DNA from 3 places in the Thermoanaerobacter kivui genome. Region 1 is predicted to be linked to each of the others. Evidence: predicted binding sites of a transcription regulator. Region 1 holds the regulator's gene; each other region holds the start of a gene.
The links. The regulator HrcA, encoded in region 1, represses chaperone genes, less so after heat shock. The targets are predictions, from matches to a motif close to ATTAGCACTCANNNNNNNTGAGTGCTAAT.

Region 2: TKV_RS00350 (nucleotidyltransferase family protein) is a predicted target of HrcA. The motif match lies at 5,000-5,028, and genes of this name have one in related genera.
Region 3: groES (co-chaperone GroES) is a predicted target of HrcA. The motif match lies at 2,526-2,554, and genes of this name have one in related genera.

Annotation. Positions count from the first base shown of each region.
Region 1 covers NZ_CP009170.1:943,060-949,446, forward strand. Annotated here, with positions in the region: gene lepA (translation elongation factor 4) at 1-764, shown strand, start outside; gene hemW (radical SAM family heme chaperone HemW) at 761-1,888, shown strand; gene hrcA (heat-inducible transcriptional repressor HrcA) at 1,984-3,015, shown strand; gene grpE (nucleotide exchange factor GrpE) at 3,005-3,646, shown strand; gene dnaK (molecular chaperone DnaK) at 3,664-5,490, shown strand; gene dnaJ (molecular chaperone DnaJ) at 5,546-6,387, shown strand, end outside.
Region 2 covers NZ_CP009170.1:67,997-74,383, forward strand. Annotated here, with positions in the region: gene TKV_RS00325 (carbohydrate ABC transporter permease) at 1-384, shown strand, start outside; gene TKV_RS00330 (carbohydrate ABC transporter permease) at 371-1,207, shown strand; gene TKV_RS00335 (beta-galactosidase trimerization domain-containing protein) at 1,226-3,109, shown strand; gene TKV_RS00340 (glycoside hydrolase family 130 protein) at 3,112-4,020, shown strand; gene TKV_RS00345 (glycoside hydrolase family 130 protein) at 4,035-4,925, shown strand; gene TKV_RS00350 (nucleotidyltransferase family protein) at 5,138-6,184, shown strand; gene TKV_RS00355 (glycosyltransferase family 4 protein) at 6,214-6,387, shown strand, end outside.
Region 3 covers NZ_CP009170.1:547,155-553,541, reverse strand. Annotated here, with positions in the region: purine riboswitch at 152-253, opposite strand; tRNA gene TKV_RS02735 (tRNA-Arg) at 399-475, opposite strand; gene groL (chaperonin GroEL) at 576-2,201, opposite strand; gene groES (co-chaperone GroES) at 2,216-2,500, opposite strand; gene TKV_RS02720 (hypothetical protein) at 2,745-3,707, opposite strand; gene TKV_RS02715 (hypothetical protein) at 3,983-4,177, opposite strand; gene TKV_RS02710 (hypothetical protein) at 4,253-4,438, opposite strand; gene TKV_RS02705 (S8 family peptidase) at 4,744-5,982, shown strand; gene TKV_RS02700 (HutP family protein) at 5,996-6,387, opposite strand, start outside.

The DNA.
Region 1 (6,387 bases):
TACACATGGAGATAGTCCAAGAAAGATTGGAAAGAGAATACAATTTAAACCTTGTAACAACTGCTCCCAGCGTAATTTACAAAGTTTATAAAACTAATGGAGAAGTCATGGATTTGGACAATCCTACTAAAATGCCTCCTCCTACTCAAATAGACCATATTGAAGAACCGATAGTGGAGGCTACCATCATGACTCCATCTGAATATGTAGGACCTATTTTGGAGCTTTGCCAAGAGAGGCGTGGAGTATATTTAGGTATGGAGTACCTGGAAAAAACTCGCGTCCTTTTAAAATATGAAATGCCTCTTAATGAGATAATATATGACTTTTTTGACGCTTTAAAATCGCGAACAAAAGGTTACGCTTCTTTTGATTATGACCTTAAGGGATACAAAGAATCCAATTTAGTAAAACTTGATATTTTAATAAATGGGGAAATAGTTGATGCGTTATCTATGATAGTCCACAAAGACAAGGCGTACGAAAAAGCACGTCGAATTGTGGAAAAGTTAAAAGAAAATATTCCAAGGCATTTATTTGAAATCCCAATACAAGCAGCAATAGGTTCTAAAATCATTGCAAGGGAAACCGTTAAAGCCTTAAGGAAGAATGTCCTTGCTAAATGTTATGGTGGCGATGTGACAAGAAAGAAAAAACTTTTGGAGAAACAAAAAGAAGGTAAAAAGCGCATGAGACAGGTTGGAAGTGTGGAAATACCTCAAGAAGCTTTTATGTCAATATTGAAGTTAGATGATGAAAAATGAAAGCGATAGGGATATATGTGCACATTCCTTTTTGTAAAAGAAAGTGTTATTATTGCGATTTTAATTCATATGCTGGTTCTGATCACCTTTTTGACAGTTATATAGAGGCACTGTTAAAAGAAATAGCTTTAAATTCTACAAGGGATTACAGTATTGTTTCAGTGTATATCGGAGGGGGTACACCTAACCTTTTGCCTCCTTCGTACATTGAAAAAATATTAAATGCTGTTTTTCGAAACTTCCGATTAGTTGAAAACTGTGAAATTACTATTGAAATGAATCCTGGTCTTATCACAGAGGGAAAATTAAAAATTTACAAAAGTAGTGGAATAAACCGAGTGAGTATAGGGCTTCAAGCTTTTCAAAATCGTCTTTTAAAGATTATAGGGAGAATCCACACAAAGGAAGAGTTTTTGCAAAACTATGAATTGGCGAAAAAGTACTTTGACAACATAAATATAGATTTAATATATGCTCTTCCAACACAGACGATGGAAGAATGGAAAAACACTTTGGAAGAGGCAGTAAAATTACAGCCTTCTCATATTTCTACCTACAGTCTTATTTTAGAGCCTAACACTCTTTTTTATAAACTTTACACAGAGGGAAAATTGCCAACTGTAGAAGAAGATATTGAGATTGACATGTACCATTGGGCGATTGAATTTTTAGAGAAAACAGGTTACATTCATTATGAAATTTCTAATTTTGCATTACCTTCTTTTCAATGCCGCCACAATATGCTTTATTGGAGCTGTGGGCATTATTTAGGATTTGGGGCGGGAGCTCATTCTTACATGGAGAATATACGGTATAATAATATTGAAAGAATAGAAGACTATATAAAACATATAAACGAAAAAGGCGATGCTACTGCAAATAAAACAGTATTGACAAAACAAGATGAAATGGCAGAGTTCATGTTTTTAGGTTTAAGGATGATGAAAGGGGTATGTGATAAAGATTTTTACAAAAGGTTTGGTGTGAGCTTGTTTGATGTATACAAAGAGGTAATACAAAAATATAATAAAGAAGGATTAATTGAAGTTGATAATATGTGTGTAAGACTTACTAAACGCGGCATAGATGTCTCTAACATTGTTTTTGAAGAATTTCTACCCTAAATGAGTATTGACAAAAAATTATAATAGTGGTATTTTAAAAGCATGAATTAGCACTCAACTTCGTTGAGTGCTAACAAAAATACGGGGTGGTGAAAATGCCGTTAGATAACAGGAAAAGGAAAATACTGTATGCGATTATTACTGATTATATAATGACGGCAGAACCAATTGGGTCCAGGACGATAGCCAAAAAGTACAATATGGGTTTGAGCTCAGCTACGATAAGGAATGAAATGGCTGATTTAGAAGAAATGGGATATTTAGAGCAACCTCATACTTCAGCTGGAAGGATACCCTCAGATAAAGGGTATAGATTTTATGTTGATAGCATTCTTGAAAATTATGTAGATAGGACTCCTGTAAGAACTCCTCCTACTCACGAAGAAGTGATTGTGGAATTTGATGAAATTATAAAGAAGTATGCAAAGATTTTGGCTAACATCACTCGACATACAACTGTAGCTAAAATGCCAAAACTTAATCCTGATAAAATAAAGAGAATACAATTGATACCGGTAGCTTCTAACAAAATGATTTTTCTCTTGGTGACAGATACGGGAATTGTGAAAAATTATCTCTTAAACTTCTGCCAAAATATAGACAGAAATCTCTTTGAGTTTTTGAATAACTTGCTCAATGATAAAATTGCGGGTAAGAGCGAAAAAGATATATTTGAGTTTTTGCAAAATGACATAAGACAGATGTTAGGAGAAGTCGCTTTTATTGCTGATGAGCTTATAAAAACTATCCTTTTAAGCTTAAAACAATTGCAGGAAACAGACATCTATGCAGATGGAACATCACATATTTTAGATTTTCCTGAATATAAGGACTTGGGGAAGGCAAAAAACTTCTTCAACCTTTTAGATAATAAATCTCTATTAAACAAAGTATTAGAACCTGAAGTAGACTTTATTGACGTCAGAATAGGGAGAGAAAACAAGTTTGAAGAGATGAAGGACTTGAGCGTTATAAAGACTACTTACAAAATCAATGGACGGGTAGCTGGAACCATAGGAATTATAGGTCCTACACGGATGGATTATCAGAAATTGATTAATGAAATCAATATGATGACAAAAGAGCTTTCAAATATTTTGTCAAATATATACAAAGATGAAATATGAGGTGATACGAGTGCAAGGAATTGATAAAGAAGTTAAAAAGGAGGAGGTCAATAAGGAGGATTATCAAGCTTCTAAGGTTTTAGAAGCAGTAAACGAACAAATGGAGGGACCACCTTCAGAACAAGAGATTCAGCAAAAGGAACAGCCAAAAGAAGAAATTATAGAACAAAAGGAAGATGTTGAAGAATTAAAGAAAAAGTTACAAGAAAAAGAAAATGAAGCAAAAGAATATCTTGACATTGCTCAAAGATTAAAGGCAGAATTTGAAAATTACAGAAAAAGGACAGAAAAAGAAAAATCCGAAATGATAGAATATGGGCAGGAAACTGTAATTGTGGAACTTTTGCCTGTCATAGATAATTTTGAAAGAGCTTTGTCCAGTGAAGGAGATTATAATTCTTTAAAAGAAGGGATAGAATTAATTTACAGACAGTTTAAAAAAATATTAGATAAATTTGGAGTAAAAGAAATAGAAGCAGAGGGTCAGATTTTTGACCCTTATAAGCATCATGCTGTGATGCAAGAAGAAGTGGAAGGTAAGCAACCTAATGAAATTGTAGAGGTATTTCAAAAAGGCTATTTTCTAAAAGATAAAGTAATAAGACCAAGTTTAGTTAAAGTAGCAAAATGAAAAGGAGGATGGAGAATATGGGAAAAGTTATAGGAATTGACCTTGGAACTACTTTCTCATGTGTTGCTGTTATGGAAGGAGGACAACCAGTAGTTATACCTAATGCAGAAGGAGCACGTACTACTCCTTCAGTTGTTGCTTTTACAAAGGAAGGCGAAAGGTTAGTAGGACAGGTTGCAAAAAGGCAAGCAATTGTAAATCCTGAAAGGACTGTAATGTCTATAAAAAGGCATATGGGAACTGACTACAAAGTAAAAATTGACAACAAAGAGTATACACCTCAAGAGATTTCTGCTATGATTTTGCAGAAATTAAAAGCGGATGCAGAAGCATACCTTGGTGAAAAAGTGACACAGGCTGTTATCACTGTCCCTGCTTATTTCAATGACAGTCAAAGGCAGGCTACAAAGGATGCAGGTAGAATCGCAGGTCTTGAAGTTTTAAGGATAATAAATGAACCTACAGCAGCGGCTTTAGCATATGGACTTGACAAAGAAGGCAACCAAAAAATAATGGTGTATGATTTAGGTGGTGGAACATTTGACGTTTCCATCTTGGAAATAGGAGATGGAGTATTTGAAGTTTTGGCTACAAGTGGCAATAACCATTTGGGTGGGGATGACTTCGACCAAAGGATAATAGATTGGCTTGCTGACAACTTCAAAAAAGAATATGGAATTGACTTAAGAAATGACAGGATGGCATTGCAGAGACTAAAAGATGCAGCTGAAAAGGCTAAGATAGAATTGTCTTCTGCTACAGTAACTAACATAAACTTGCCTTTCATCACTGCAGATGCCACAGGTCCAAAACATATAGATGTTAATCTCACAAGGGCAAAATTTGAAGAGTTAATTTCTGACCTTGTGGAGTCAACTGTTGGACCTGTCAATCAAGCTTTGAGCGATGCAGGACTAAAACCTTCTGATATAGATAAAGTAATCCTCATTGGAGGTTCTACAAGAGTACCTTTGGTTCAAGAGACAGTAAAGAGGATAATGGGGAAAGAGCCTCATAAAGGTATTAATCCAGATGAGGCAGTGGCTATAGGTGCAGCTATACAGGCAGCAGTTTTGTCTGGAGAAGTAAAAGATATTTTGCTGCTGGATGTAACACCTTTGTCACTGGGAATAGAGACGTTAGGTGGTGTGTTCACTAAAATCATCGAAAGAAATACTACTATACCTACAAGAAAGAGCCAGATATTTACGACTGCTGCAGATGGTCAGACTTCTGTGGAGATACATGTACTGCAGGGAGAAAGACCTATGGCAAAAGACAACAAAACCCTTGGAAGATTCATATTGTCAGGGATTCCACCGGCTCCAAGAGGAGTGCCACAAATTGAAGTTACTTTTGACATAGATGCTAATGGAATAGTACATGTTTCTGCAAAAGACTTGGGTACTGGCAAATCTCAGGATATAACTATTACTTCTACAACTAATTTGTCAGAAGAAGAGATACAAAGAATGGTTAATGAGGCTAAACAATACGAAGAACAAGATAGAAAGAAGAGAGAAGAAATCGAAATAAGAAACAAAGCTGACTCTCTCATCTATCAGGCTGAAAAGACGATGAAAGACCTTGGGGATAAGATGACGCAAGCTGAGAAAGATGAGATTAATAAAGAAATAGAAAATGTCAGAAAAGCTCTTGAAGGAAATAACATTGAGGAAATCAAAAATGCTTCAGAAAAACTTTCTCAAGCCTTCTATAAAGTATCTTCAAGAATATATCAGCAGGCAGGAGGAACGTACAGCGGTTCTTCTAATGCAGGTCAAGGTACAACACAAGGCAATGTGTACGAAGCTGATTACAAAGTGGAGGATGATAACAAGTAATAAAGAACCAGGTTTTTCCTGGTTCTCATTTACGTAATGAAAGGCAGGTGAAAATGTGGTCAAAAAAGACCTGTACGAAATATTAGGGGTGGACAGAAATGCAACAGAAGAGGAAATCAAAAGAGCTTACAGAAGACTTGCTAAGAAATACCACCCTGATTTAAACCCAGGAGATAAAGAAGCAGAACAAAAGTTCAAAGAAATAAACGAAGCATACGAAATTCTTTCTGACCCTCAAAAAAGAGCACAGTACGACCAATTTGGCAGTGCAGCTTTTGAACAAGGCGGTTTTGGCCAAGGTGGATTCGGCCAAGGAGGTTTTGGAGAAGGCGGTTTTGACTTTGGAGGCTTTGGCGGTTTTGGTGATATCTTTGGAGATATATTTAGCGATTTCTTTGGTACCGGAAGAAGAAAGACAGAGACTGGGCCTCAAAAAGGAAGCGACATAAGGTACGACCTTACATTGACATTTGAGGAAGCAGCTTTTGGCGTGGAAAAAGAGATAGAAGTAGAGCGATTTGAAGAGTGTGACATGTGTAAAGGAACAGGAGCAAAGCCTGGGACAAAACCAGAAACTTGTCCTGTTTGCCATGGGACGGGAGAAGTGAGAACTGCACAAAATACGCCTTTTGGTAGAATTGTAAATATTAGGACTTGCCATAGGTGCCATGGAGAAGGAAAAGTTATTACTGACCCTTGTCCTAAATGCGTCGGTTCAGGCAGGATTAGAAAGAGAAGAAAAATTAAGGTTAACATACCAGCTGGTATTGACGATGGACAGATGCTTACTTTAAGAGGAGAGGGAGAACCAGGATTAAGAGGTGGACCAAGAGGAGACTTATATATTGTAATACACGTTAAACCTCATCACTTATTTACAAGAGATGGATATAACGT
Region 2 (6,387 bases), 880 kb from region 1:
GGTTATTATTCGCTTATACTGACATCTGGATTAGAGAGCATACCGGGTGAGGTATATGAAGCTGCTGCTATAGATGGTGCAACAGGTTGGATAAAATTTTTTAAAATTACGCTGCCACTTCTATACCCAGCTATGTTTACAGTGACTATATTGGCAGTTGGACTTGTATTTGGTATATTTACAGAACCCTATGTTTTAACAGGTGGAGGACCTGGATTTTCAACAAATACATGGCAAATAGAAATATATAACCAAGCTTTTAGCAAGCTAAATGCGGGTTACGGTTCTGCAATTGCAATTATTGATTCTGTAGTGACTTTTGTGACCATAATAATTGTTCGGAAATTGCTAGAAATTTGGGGGAAGAGTTATGGTTGGGAGTAAAAATAAGAAATTGCAACTTATATTATTGTATACAATAGCCATTATTTTTTTAATTATAATGGTATACCCATATTTGTATATGGTATTAAATTCGCTTGCACCATGGGATCAAGTTGATAGAAAAATAATACCAACAGGAATTACATTGAAATCTTATATTTGGCTTTTACGTGGAGGAGAAGATGTTACACCACGTCCGTGGCTCAGAGCCTTTGCTAACAGTATTATTGTAACAGTTTCATCAACATTTTTAATGATGGTTACAGCATTATTAGTTGCATATGCCTTGTCAAAAATAGTTTTTAAAGGAAGCAGAACAATAAATAACATTATAATGTTTCAGATGTTTTATCCATCGATTATTCTTTTGATACCTACGTTTTTGCTGGTGAGAAAATTAGGATTATATGATACTTATTGGGGTATGATTATTCCAAAGTCTGTAAGTTTATGGGCGATATTTATGTATACAAATTTTTTTAAAGCAATACCAAACGAGTTAATTGAGGCTGCAAAAATAGATGGTGCAAATGAAATTAAAATACTTTTTAAGATTGTTTTGCCAATGTCAAAATCAATTACAACAGTTATTTTCCTGTTTTTATTTATGGAAAGATGGGTAGAGCTTTTGTGGGATATGCTCGTCGTGCATGATCAAAATCTTCTTACTCTGAATGTTATGCTAGCACAAATGTTTGGACCATATGGTGCATATCCGGGACCAATGTATGCTGCTTCTGTAATTTTGACAATGCCAATACTTATTTTGTTTATAATTTTTAGCAAGAATTTTAAAGAAGGTATACAGTTTGTTTTAAAATAATATGACGGAGGTAGAAAAATGGCAAAATTTGCAGATGAATTTATAATAGGAGCTAATTATTGGCCTAGGAATCATGGCATTGAAATATGGAAAGAGTGGAATTATGATGAGATAAAAAGTGAATTTATTGAAGCGAAAAGCTTAGGCATTAATGTAATGAGAATAAATCTTTTTTGGGAGGATTTTCAGCCAAAGCCTGATGTAATATCAGAGGAAGCGGTGAAAAAGTTTGACGAGCTTATTAAAATATGTCATGAAGTTGATATGAAAATCGCGCCTACTTTTTTTGTGGGGCATATGAGCGGTGAGAATTGGGATGTGCCGTGGAGAGAAGGTAGGAATATATACAGTGATTCATTTATGTTGAGGTATCAAATTAAATTGGTACGCTTTTTTGCTGAGAGGTACAAAGATGAATCTGCTATTTTGTTTTGGGACCTTTCAAATGAGCCAGATAATTATGTAAAAGCAGAGTCAAGACATGATGCTTGGCTGTGGAACTATGTCTTATCAAATGAGATAAAAAAATACGACAAAAATCATCCCGTAACACTTGGAATACACCAGGCATCTCTTCTTACCGATAATAATTTTTATCCTGAAGACTTGCAAGAAGGAAATGATTTTCTGTGTATGCACGCATATCCAATTTATACAGATACATGTATAGACCCTGTAAATTCTATAAGAAGCACTTATATGGCACCTTTTGCTTCTAAACTCACCCAAGTTATGGGTGGCAAAGAAGTGCTACTGGAGGAATTTGGTGCAACTACACTTATGATGAGTGAAGATATAGAGGGAAATTATTACAAGGTGGTTCTGTATAGCCTTCTTGCGAATGAATCGATAGGTGCAATAGCCTGGTGCTTTGGAGATTTTTCTGTTGGCGAAAGGCTTCCCTATAATTCTACCCCCTTTGAAACGCAATTTGGTATAACAGCAGTTGATGGAAGAGTTAAAAAAGCAGGACTTGAAATAAAAGCTTTTTCTGAATTTATGAATAAAATTGAGTATAAGGATTTAAAACACAAAAAGTGTGATGCCGCGATAATCATTCCGGATAAGTATTATAGTGCTTTATTTGTAGGTAACGATTATACTCCAGAGAGAAATTTTAGGATTCTTTTAAATAGTTTTATACTGGCAAAGGAAGCAGGTATAGATGTTGAATTGGTAAGAGCTGATGGAGATTTTAGTAAGTATAAAATGCTTATACTACCTTCCGCTTATAGAAAAGGGCATTTAAATTATGACCAATGGGTAAAAATTATGGATTTTGTTAAAAATGGTGGCACTTTGTATGTATCATACGATGGAATTTCTGTAGAAGGTTTTGATGAGGTTTTTGGAGTTAAAACGCAATATTCTATGGTGCCCAAAAATGAGACAGTATCAATGCATTGTGAAGAACTTGGAATTGATTTAAATTATAAAGCTCTTAAATTTAATAAAAGACTTATTGCAAAACCGACAACAGGCCGTGTAATTGCAAATGATGATGAGAATAACCCGGCAATAGTTATAAATAAATATGGCAAAGGGAATGCTATTCTTGTTACGTATCCTATTGAGCTCTATTTAAGTTATATGCCCGATGTATATAAGACTGACAGGTCTTATTTGATTTATGAGTATGCTAAAGAGCTGAGCGGAATAGAATACAACGTAAAAGTAGAATCTCCTTATATTGAAGTAAAAGAGTTTGATTATGGCAGGAAAACCCTTGTGTTCTTTATAAATCATGAAGACATAGATATTCATACTAAAATAAGAATAAGTAGAAAAACAAAAAATAATGAGAAAATACAAGATTTAATCAGCGGAAGGCAGATTAATTTAGAAAATTTCACAATAGAGGCTAATGGAGTAGTTGCAATTTTGCTGGAAAAGGGGGTATAAAGATGTTCAGGCTAACAAGACTTAGTAACAAACCTATATTGTCGCCAATAAAAGAGCATGAATGGGAAAAGGAGGCTGTTTTTAATGCAGCAGTAATATATGAAGATAGTAAATTCCACTTGTTTTACAGAGCCTCTAATAATAAATTTGTTTTGAATACTGAAAAGCCAGAAGAAAAATATAAATTTGTATCCTCAATTGGGTATGCTGTAAGCGAAGATGGTATAAATTTTGAAAGATTTGACAAACCTGTTTTAGTAGGTGAGATTCCGCAAGAAGCTTGGGGAGTAGAGGACCCAAGGATTACAAAAATAGACAATAAGTATTACATGCTCTATACAGGTTTTGGAGGAAGGGACTGGTTGGATTTTAGAATATGTATGGTTTGGTCTGATGATTTAAAAAATTGGAAAGGACACAGAATTGTTCTTGATGAACCCAATAAAGATGCGGCACTTTTATCCGAAAAAATAAATGGTAAGTATGTGCTTTTCCATAGAAGAATGCCCGATATTTGGATTGCTTATTCTGATGATTTAGTAAATTGGTATAACCATAAGATTATAATGTCCCCTAAATCTCACACATGGGAGTCAAAGAAAATTGGCATAGCAGGACCTCCTATAAAAAGAGAAGATGGATGGCTTTTAATATATCACGGGGTGGATAACAACAATGTGTACAGACTTGGTGTAGCTCTTTTAGACTTAAAGGACCCATCAAAGGTTATTGCGAGACAAAAAGAGCCTATTTTAGAGCCAGAGCTTGATTGGGAAATAAATGGGCTGGTACCTAATGTGGTGTTTAGCTGCGGTGCAGTTGAAGTGAATGACATGTATTATGTGTATTATGGAGCAGCAGATACCCATATAGGTGTAGCAGTCATTGAAAAAGAAAAAGTAAAATTTTAAAAGGAGTGTATGGAGTGATAAAATTAAAGAGATTATCAGATAAGCCGGTATTGATGCCAAAAGCAGAAAATGAATGGGAAAGAGCAGCAGTTTTTAACACTGCAGCAATTTATGACAATGGACTGTTTCACTTGATTTACAGGGCTACTGACATTGGGCCTCACGCCAAATATGGGAAATATACTTCTCGCTTTGGATACGCAGTCAGCAAAGACGGAATTAATTTTATGAGATTAGACAAACCAGTGATGAGCAATGAGACAGAACAAGAGCTCAGAGGATTAGAAGACCCAAGGATAGTCAAAATTGACGGCATTTATTATATGATGTACACAGGTTTTGGGGACAGGTTTCATGATGACTATAGGATTTGTTTGGCTATCTCCAAAAACCTTATAGATTGGGAGAGAAAAGGAGTAGTTTTAGATGAACCTAATAAAGACGCCTCTTTATTTCCTGAAAAAATCAATGGAAAGTATGTGATGCTTCATAGAAGGTATCCAGAGATATGGATTGCCTTTTCAGAAGATTTAAAAAATTGGTATGACCATAAGCCTATCATTAAGCCAATTCCAGGAACTTGGGAAAGCGCCAGAGTTGGAATTGGAGGGCCGCCTATTAGGACAAAAGATGGTTGGTTTTTGATATACCATGCAGCTGATGACAATAATGTATATAGATTGGGAGCAGTCCTTTTAGATTTAGAAGATCCATCAAAGATTATTGCAAGGCAAAAAGAACCTATCTTAGAGCCAGAACTACAGTGGGAAAAAGAAGGATACATTCCTAATGTTGTATTTAGTTGTGGCAATGCAGTAAAAGATGATACTATTTATGTTTATTACGGGGGTGCAGATACCGTTATAGGTGTAGCAATATTAGAGATGAAAGATATCAAATTTTAGCAGGCTTTTAAAAGGCCTGTTTTTTATTTACAGAAAAGTACTTGACATGCCAAAAAGGATTAATTATAATACTTATTAACAGCCGAATTTCAAGAGTGCTAATATATTTCTCTTCTTCTTTCTCTTGTCAAGTGCACGGCTAACCACGTATATCACACTCTTCTTTTGTTTTTAAGTTTTATTTTGAAAAACTTCATAAAGGAGGGGCTTTTATGAAGGCGTTGTTATTGGCAGGAGGTTTGGGAACAAGGCTAAGACCTCTTACAGATGACCTGCCAAAACCAATGGTTCCTATCATGGGAAGACCTCTTTTAGAAAGGATTATTTTAAACCTTAAAAAAAGTGGAATAGATGAAGTTGTAATAAGTACTTATTATAAGTCTCAGTACATTGAAGATTACTTCAAGCCAAAAGAGGACTTAGGTGTAAAAATACACTATATTACAGAAGAATCTCCTTTGGGGACTGGTGGGGCAATAAAAAACGCCGAAAAATTTTTTGATGACACTTTCCTCATTTTAAACTCTGATATCGTCAGTGATATTGACTATGCAGATTTGATAAAATACCACAAGAGAAGAAGAGCTCAAGTAACTATTGCATCTATTGAAGTAAGAGATACTTCTCAGTACGGAGTTATAGAATTTGATGAAAAAGGCTTTATAACTGTTTTCAAAGAAAAGCCCAAACCAGGCGAGAGTAATTCTAAGTATATTAACGCAGGAGTATATGTATTTGAACCTGAGGTGTTAAAAGAAATTCCTGAAAATACAGTAGTATCTGTAGAGAGGGAGACATATCCCAAACTTTTGGAAAAAGGGTATAGAATGGCTATTTATAAATTTAACGGCTACTGGATAGACATAGGGACAATAGACAAATACAAAAAAGTTCATGAGGACATTTTAAAAGGAAAATCAAGATTTGTAAGTACTACTTCCTCAAGAGGCATAATTTTAGGAGACAATGTTAAAATTCATCCTACCGCAAGAGTGATAGGACCTGCTTATATTGGAAATAATACTGAAATTGATGCCTATGCTACAGTTGGTCCGTATACAGTAATTGGGAATAACTGTCGAATAGGTCAAGAGAGCAAAGTATCCCAAAGTGTATTGTGGGATAATGTAAAAGTGCGCAGGTTTGCAAGATTAGACAATGCAGTTGTCACTTCAGAATGTATAGTAGAGGTGAATATGGAAGTTAAAAATACAGTGTTTACAGCTAATAGATTGGCAAGTACTACGTTGACAACTTAATACTAAACAAACTAAGAAGGGGGCGTGATATAATGAGCGTATTGGGGAGAAATGTAGCATTTTTGAGCACTTATCCACCAAGAGAATGTGGCATTGCTACTTTTACTCAAGATTTAGTTAATGAAATAAAAAAGATAAAACTTATTAATTTTACAGGAGTAATTGCAATAAACGATAATAAAACTTACGAATACGATAGTGAT
Region 3 (6,387 bases), 400 kb from region 1:
TTCTTAATATTTATATTATAACATACTTACTTTAGAAAATCCTTAATAACATCAAACAATTTATACAATTACATTAATTCAAAACTATGAAGTTTATACGCCTTTTTAAGTCAAAAGCCTGAGGGTAGAATTTTCCTCAGGCCAAAAAAAGGCAAAAGTAAATCCCACCCATAGTAAAGCAGTTTACGGCCGCTTTGTAGAAACTCCCGTGCCATATTCACGGGATTATATGAGCTTCCCAGTAATAAATTATTAACTTGTCCATATGAATTTACTATTCAATATATCAAATTTGAATGTTCATGTCAACAGTACAAAAAATACAATATACACATTTAAAGCTTTTCTCAATAAAAAAATAAAAAAGCCTCAAAACTTTGAGGCTTCTACCTTCTACATGGTGCGCCCGAGAGGACTCGAACCTCCGGCACACGGTTTAGGAAACCGTTGCTCTATCCTGCTGAGCTACGGGCGCACAAATATCACAAATCAGTTACAGAAATATTCTATCAGACAATCAATAACCTGTCAAGGTCATAAACTCAAAAAGGCTGAGCTAAAGCTCAGCCTTTTTATTACATCATATCCATCCCTGCGCCTGGATTAGGCATTGATGTATTCTTCTCTGGTATATCGACAACTATTGCCTCTGTTGTAAGTATCATTGAAGCAATTGATGCAGCATTCTGCAAAGCAGTTCTCGTAACTTTTGTCGGATCTACAATGCCTGCTTTGAACATGTCTGTAAATTCTTCTTTATAAGCGTCATATCCATAGTTTGGATCTTTAGCTGCTTTTATCTTCTCTACTATTACAGAACCGTCAACACCGGCATTCTCTGCAATCTGCCTTATTGGCTCTTCTAAAGCTCTGAGCACTATCTTTGCTCCTGTCTTGAAGTCGCCCTCTAATGAATCAACAACCTTTTGTACATCTTCCATTACATTAAGCAATGCGATACCGCCACCAGGCACTATCCCCTCTTCTACTGCTGCTTTTGTAGCTGCTAACGCGTCTTCAATTCTGTGTTTCTTCTCTTTGAGCTCTGTCTCAGTAGCAGCACCAGCTTGAATGACAGCTACGCCACCTGCTAATTTTGCCAATCTTTCTTGCAATTTTTCTCTGTCATAATCAGATGTGGTCTCTTCTATCTGAGCTTTAATTTGATTGATTCTGTTCTTAATATCCGTAGGATTACCTGCACCATCAACAATTGTAGTAGTCTCTTTTGTGACTTTAACTTGTCTTGCACGGCCAAGCATTTCTAATTTTACATCTTTTAAGTCATAACCCAATTCTTCTGAAATTACTTGGCCACCTGTCAATATTGCTATATCTTGCAACATTTCTTTTCTTCTGTCGCCAAAACCAGGAGCTTTTACCGCGACACAAGTAAATGTACCTCTTAATTTGTTAACAACTAATGTTGCTAATGCTTCTCCTTCTACATCATCAGCTATAATAAGGAGTTTCTTACCATGTTGTACCACTTGTTCTAACAGTGGCAACAAATCTTGTATATTTGAGAGTTTTTTGTCTGTTATGAGTATAACAGGTTCTTCTAATACTGCTTCCATTTTTTCTGCATCAGTTACCATGTATGGAGAAATATAACCTCTGTCAAATTGCATTCCTTCAACAACCTCAAGGGTTGTTCCAAGCGTCTTTGATTCTTCAACAGTTATAACGCCATCTTTCCCTACTTTGTCCATTGCTTCAGCAATAAGCCTGCCTATTTCTTCATCGGCAGCTGAAATAGAAGCAACATGAGCAATTGACTCTTTATTGTCAATGGGTTTAGATATCCTCTTTAATCCCTCAACTGCAGCATCAACCGCTTTTGCAATTCCTCTTCTTAAAAGCATTGGATTAGCTCCTGCAGCGAGGTTTTTCAATCCTTCACGAACCATTGCCTGAGCCAAAAGCGTTGCTGTCGTTGTACCGTCACCAGCAACATCATTAGTCTTAGTAGCAGCTTCTTTAAGGAGTTGTGCACCTTGGTTTTCAAATGGATCTTCTAATTCTATCTCTCTTGCAATCGTTACACCATCATTTGTAACTGTTGGTGAGCCATATTTTTTGTCAAGCACTACATTGCGGCCTCTCGGTCCTAATGTAACTTTTACAGTATTTGCAACGGCATTAACTCCTCTTTCTAATGCTCTGCGAGCTTCCTCTCCATATTTGATTTGTTTTGCCATCTTTAACTACCTCCTTATTCTACAATTGCTAGAATATCGCTTTCTCTTAAAAGCAAATACTCTTCCCCATCCAATTTAACTTCTGTTCCAGCATATTTTGAGAAAATAACCCTGTCGCCAACTTTTACCTCTAATTCTACTTTCTTGCCGTCTATGTATTGTCCCGTCCCTACTGCAACAACTTCTCCTTGCTGTGGCTTTTCCTTAGCTGTACCAGGCAAAATAACTCCACCTTTTGTAACTTCTTCTGCCTGTATTACTTTAACTACAACTCTGTCTCCGAGTGGTTTTAACCTCATATACTTTATCCCTCCTCCTTCATTTGTTAGCACTCATCTTGTGTGAGTGCTAATCCCAATCTCTATATTAATTTAAGTAGTAAAACATATCAAACTGCATTACAGCTCATTTTCAGCTGTATAATCCGATTATTTATGATTTTGCCCAAATACTTTGATTTTATGCCATTATTTATCGATTTAAACTACATTTCTTAATCTTCCATTTTAAAATAAAAAAACAAGGGAATATACACTCCCCTTATTATGAATTATTATCCTTTTCATTATCCTTTTCCTCTTTTTTGTCAGCCGAATTGACTAATCCTTGTTGTTTTAAATAATTTATCATGTTATACATATATTGTTGTTGTTCTTTTGTTAACATGGATTTTAAATTGTCAATGACAGCTAATTGCTGCTCAGATAAGTCTGGAGGCAACGTGGTATTATCATCGTCTTGTTCCTGCTGCTCATACACTTCCTCTTTTTTCTCTTCTTTTTCAAGATTTTCTTCTTCTAATTTTACTACTTCAGCTGCTTCTTCCGTTTCATCTGGCATGCTTCTGGTAATCTGTTGATTTTGCTCTTTCTCTTCCTTCATACTATTCATAATTCCTTCTGCCTTATTAAGTACCTCCAATAATTTTATATTTTTCGCAAGTTTATCAGCTGTCTCCATTTTATCTTCTGGAATTATAGGCTTTATAGCTTCATAAATATCGACTATTTTGTCAAAAATATTGTCCTTTCCTTCCTCTTTCGAATATTTCTCCATTTTTTGTTGCAAATTCTTTAACGCCTCATGAAATTTTAAAAATTTATCTACAACCACTTTTTTATCCTCTGCTATGTAAGGTTTTATCGCTTTTAAAATCCCTATTTTATCTATTTCAGCTTTGTCCATTGCCGTGATTTCCTCTTCTGAAAGGTTCATTAAATTCTTTTGTATTTCAACTATTTCTGCTATCTTCGAAAAAATATCTACATAATACTGGTCTCTTTTGTTTAAATATGGCTTTATACTTCCTACAAAGTCTTTCCCTTTTGTAATGACTTCGTATAAATCAACATTTATTTTATCTTTTTCGGGTTTGCCAAGTTTATTTTTTTCTTTGCCATCTGCTACTTCTACCTTTTCTCTTTCCACTCCCAAAACTTGAAATCTTACAAAAGCTATAATAAGAAATTCTATGGCAAGTACTTTTAATAAAATTTCTTTTTGCAATAGAAATTCCCCCTACCTTTTAATCTCTTACTAAATATATGTAAGGGGTTAGTCTATTATTATAGACTGCCCCTTATTTTCTTAATTTTTCTCACAAATGATTATTCCCGGCACAAAGAAGAGTATTAAAATTATTATTAGAAAAATCCAGAACCAACCTGCAACAAATCCTACCCCTTTTTCTTCAGGCATTGGATATACCCCCCTTCAAATAGGTAAATTGCGGACAAATTAATTTATTCATCCTTTTGTCAACCTAATATATAATACGTAATTTAAAGATTTGTGTTACCAAAATTTATCCCTGCTAAAGACCATAAAAAACGTCTCGCTTTTTTACGAGTTTTTTCTTCTTGTAAAATTACAAGTATTATAAAGAAAAACAGCAAAGTTTCAAACTCAAATCTCACATCTAGCAAAAGGGTCAATATTACAAAGAAAAACAACAATGTATCTCCGGATATGGACATACAATATCACTCCATTGCGATTATTTTTCTTTCACATGTAAAAAGGGCTCTACCGGAGGATAGAGCCCTTTAAAATTATTTGACTTCATTGAAGAACCAACCTAATCCACCGTCCATTATTATTACAAGTAGTATGAAGAAGAACAACAATGTTTCTAATGACCATGGTACATTAAGCCAGCCTCCACCAAGAGCTAAAACAAGTATCAAGAAGAAAAACAGCAAATTGCTTTGCCCAAAAACTGAGCTTGTTCCTGCCATATTAATCCCCCTTTAAACAATTTTAACATGTTTAAGCCTTTGGTTCTTCAACAATGATACCTGGTACAAACAGGAAGATTAACAATATTATAATTATAATCCAAAACCACCATGCAAATCCTGCTCCGCTTTTATCTACAGGCATAAATAATTTTCCTCCTTTCAGGTCTTAGCCTTTCTATGTGGGTCTTTCAAGACCTACTATATAATATGTCATAACTTCAGATGGTGACACTTTTTAAATTTTGGCTAACAAATTTTTATTTACCACATATTCTGTTAATAGTATGAAAGGAGGTACGCAAATGAACTTGATACCAATATTTGTATTTTCTAAGATAGCGAAAGACATATTTATTAAAAACAAAATTGACAAAAGATTATTAAATAAAGTAGCTTATTTAAGAAGTGAATGTGTACCAGTAATCTTATATTCAAGATTACCCTATAGTATTTTAAAAGCAAAAATTGAAAAATTAGGAGGAAGTATAAAATTCGAACTTCCCATCATAAACGCGTGGTCAGTTAATCTGCCATGCAATAAATTAGCAAAAATTGCTTCCCTCAGTGGTATACACTTCATAGCAGAAGACTCCACCATCCAGGTGCAACTTAACATTGCGACACAAGAAATCAACTCAAGAAAAGTAAATGATTTAGGCTACACCGGAAAAGGTGTAACAATCGCTTTTTTAGACACAGGAATATATCCTCATCCTGACTTTACAAAACCCAAAAATCGCATAGTAGCTTTTTATGATGTTGTCAATGGAAAAAAACAGCCTTATGACGATAACGGTCATGGAACCCATGTAGCAGGGGATGCTGCAGGAAACGGATATGCCTCAAATGGAAAATACAAAGGAGTTGCTCCAGAAGCAAATATAGTAGCAGTAAAAGTCCTTGATGCTTATGGAAAGGGTCTATCATCAGATATATTAGCCGGAATGCAATGGGTTTTAGACAACAAAGATAAATACAATATAAGAATAGTTTCTCTTTCAATAGGTGAAACTCCTTCATTACCTACCTTTCTAGACCCCTTAGTAAGAGGTGTGGATACATTGTGGAAGCATGGAATAGTAGTTACTGTAGCTGCCGGAAATTCTGGACCCAATTACAACACTATTACTTCTCCCGGTACTAGTAGAAACGCAATAACAGTTGGAGCAGTAGATGACAAAAGAACCTCCGACATAAGTGATGACGAAATAGCTCAATTTTCTGGAAGAGGTTCGCCTTATCTATACAAACCAGACATAGTAGCACCAGGTGTAAAAATAATTTCTACTGCTTCAGGAAACGTACCTTTTGGTGCAGATGAAATCATGGTGAATAAAGCATATAGAACAGCAACAGGAACTTCTATGGCCACTCCAATGGCAGCAGGAGCAGCAGCACTGCTTCTTGAAAAAAATCCTAATTTGGCCAATATCCAAATAAAAAATATTTTAAAATCGACAGCAATAAAAATCGGCGATGCAGGGTTATGGACTCAAGGTAGTGGGATGATAAATATAGAAGAAGCTTTAAAAAAAGTATGAGGGGTTTAACCCCTCATTTTAACGACCTGTGACCTAATCCTATAGCTACTTCGTTTAAGTTGAGCATCCCTACCGCAAAAAACACACAAACACAAAGATGTTCATTAGCATATGCAATTCCTATTTTCCCTCCTACATTAAGGCCCATGGCTTTGTTCATGACTTGCATAACAGCGTCATGGGCAGCCCCTGCAACTGCTCCCTCTCCTGTGTGACTCTCTTCTATAATTCCTTCTCTTTTAGCTGCTACAACTGCTCTTTCAATAATTTTAGATATAGAAGTTACATATTCTCCACCATAATCAACAGCAGCAACTTTTACTCCCTGTTGCCAATATTTATTTTTTAAAGCCTCTTCCTCTTCTCTCGTTGACATAGCCATTTTTACCGCAACTCTGGCTACAT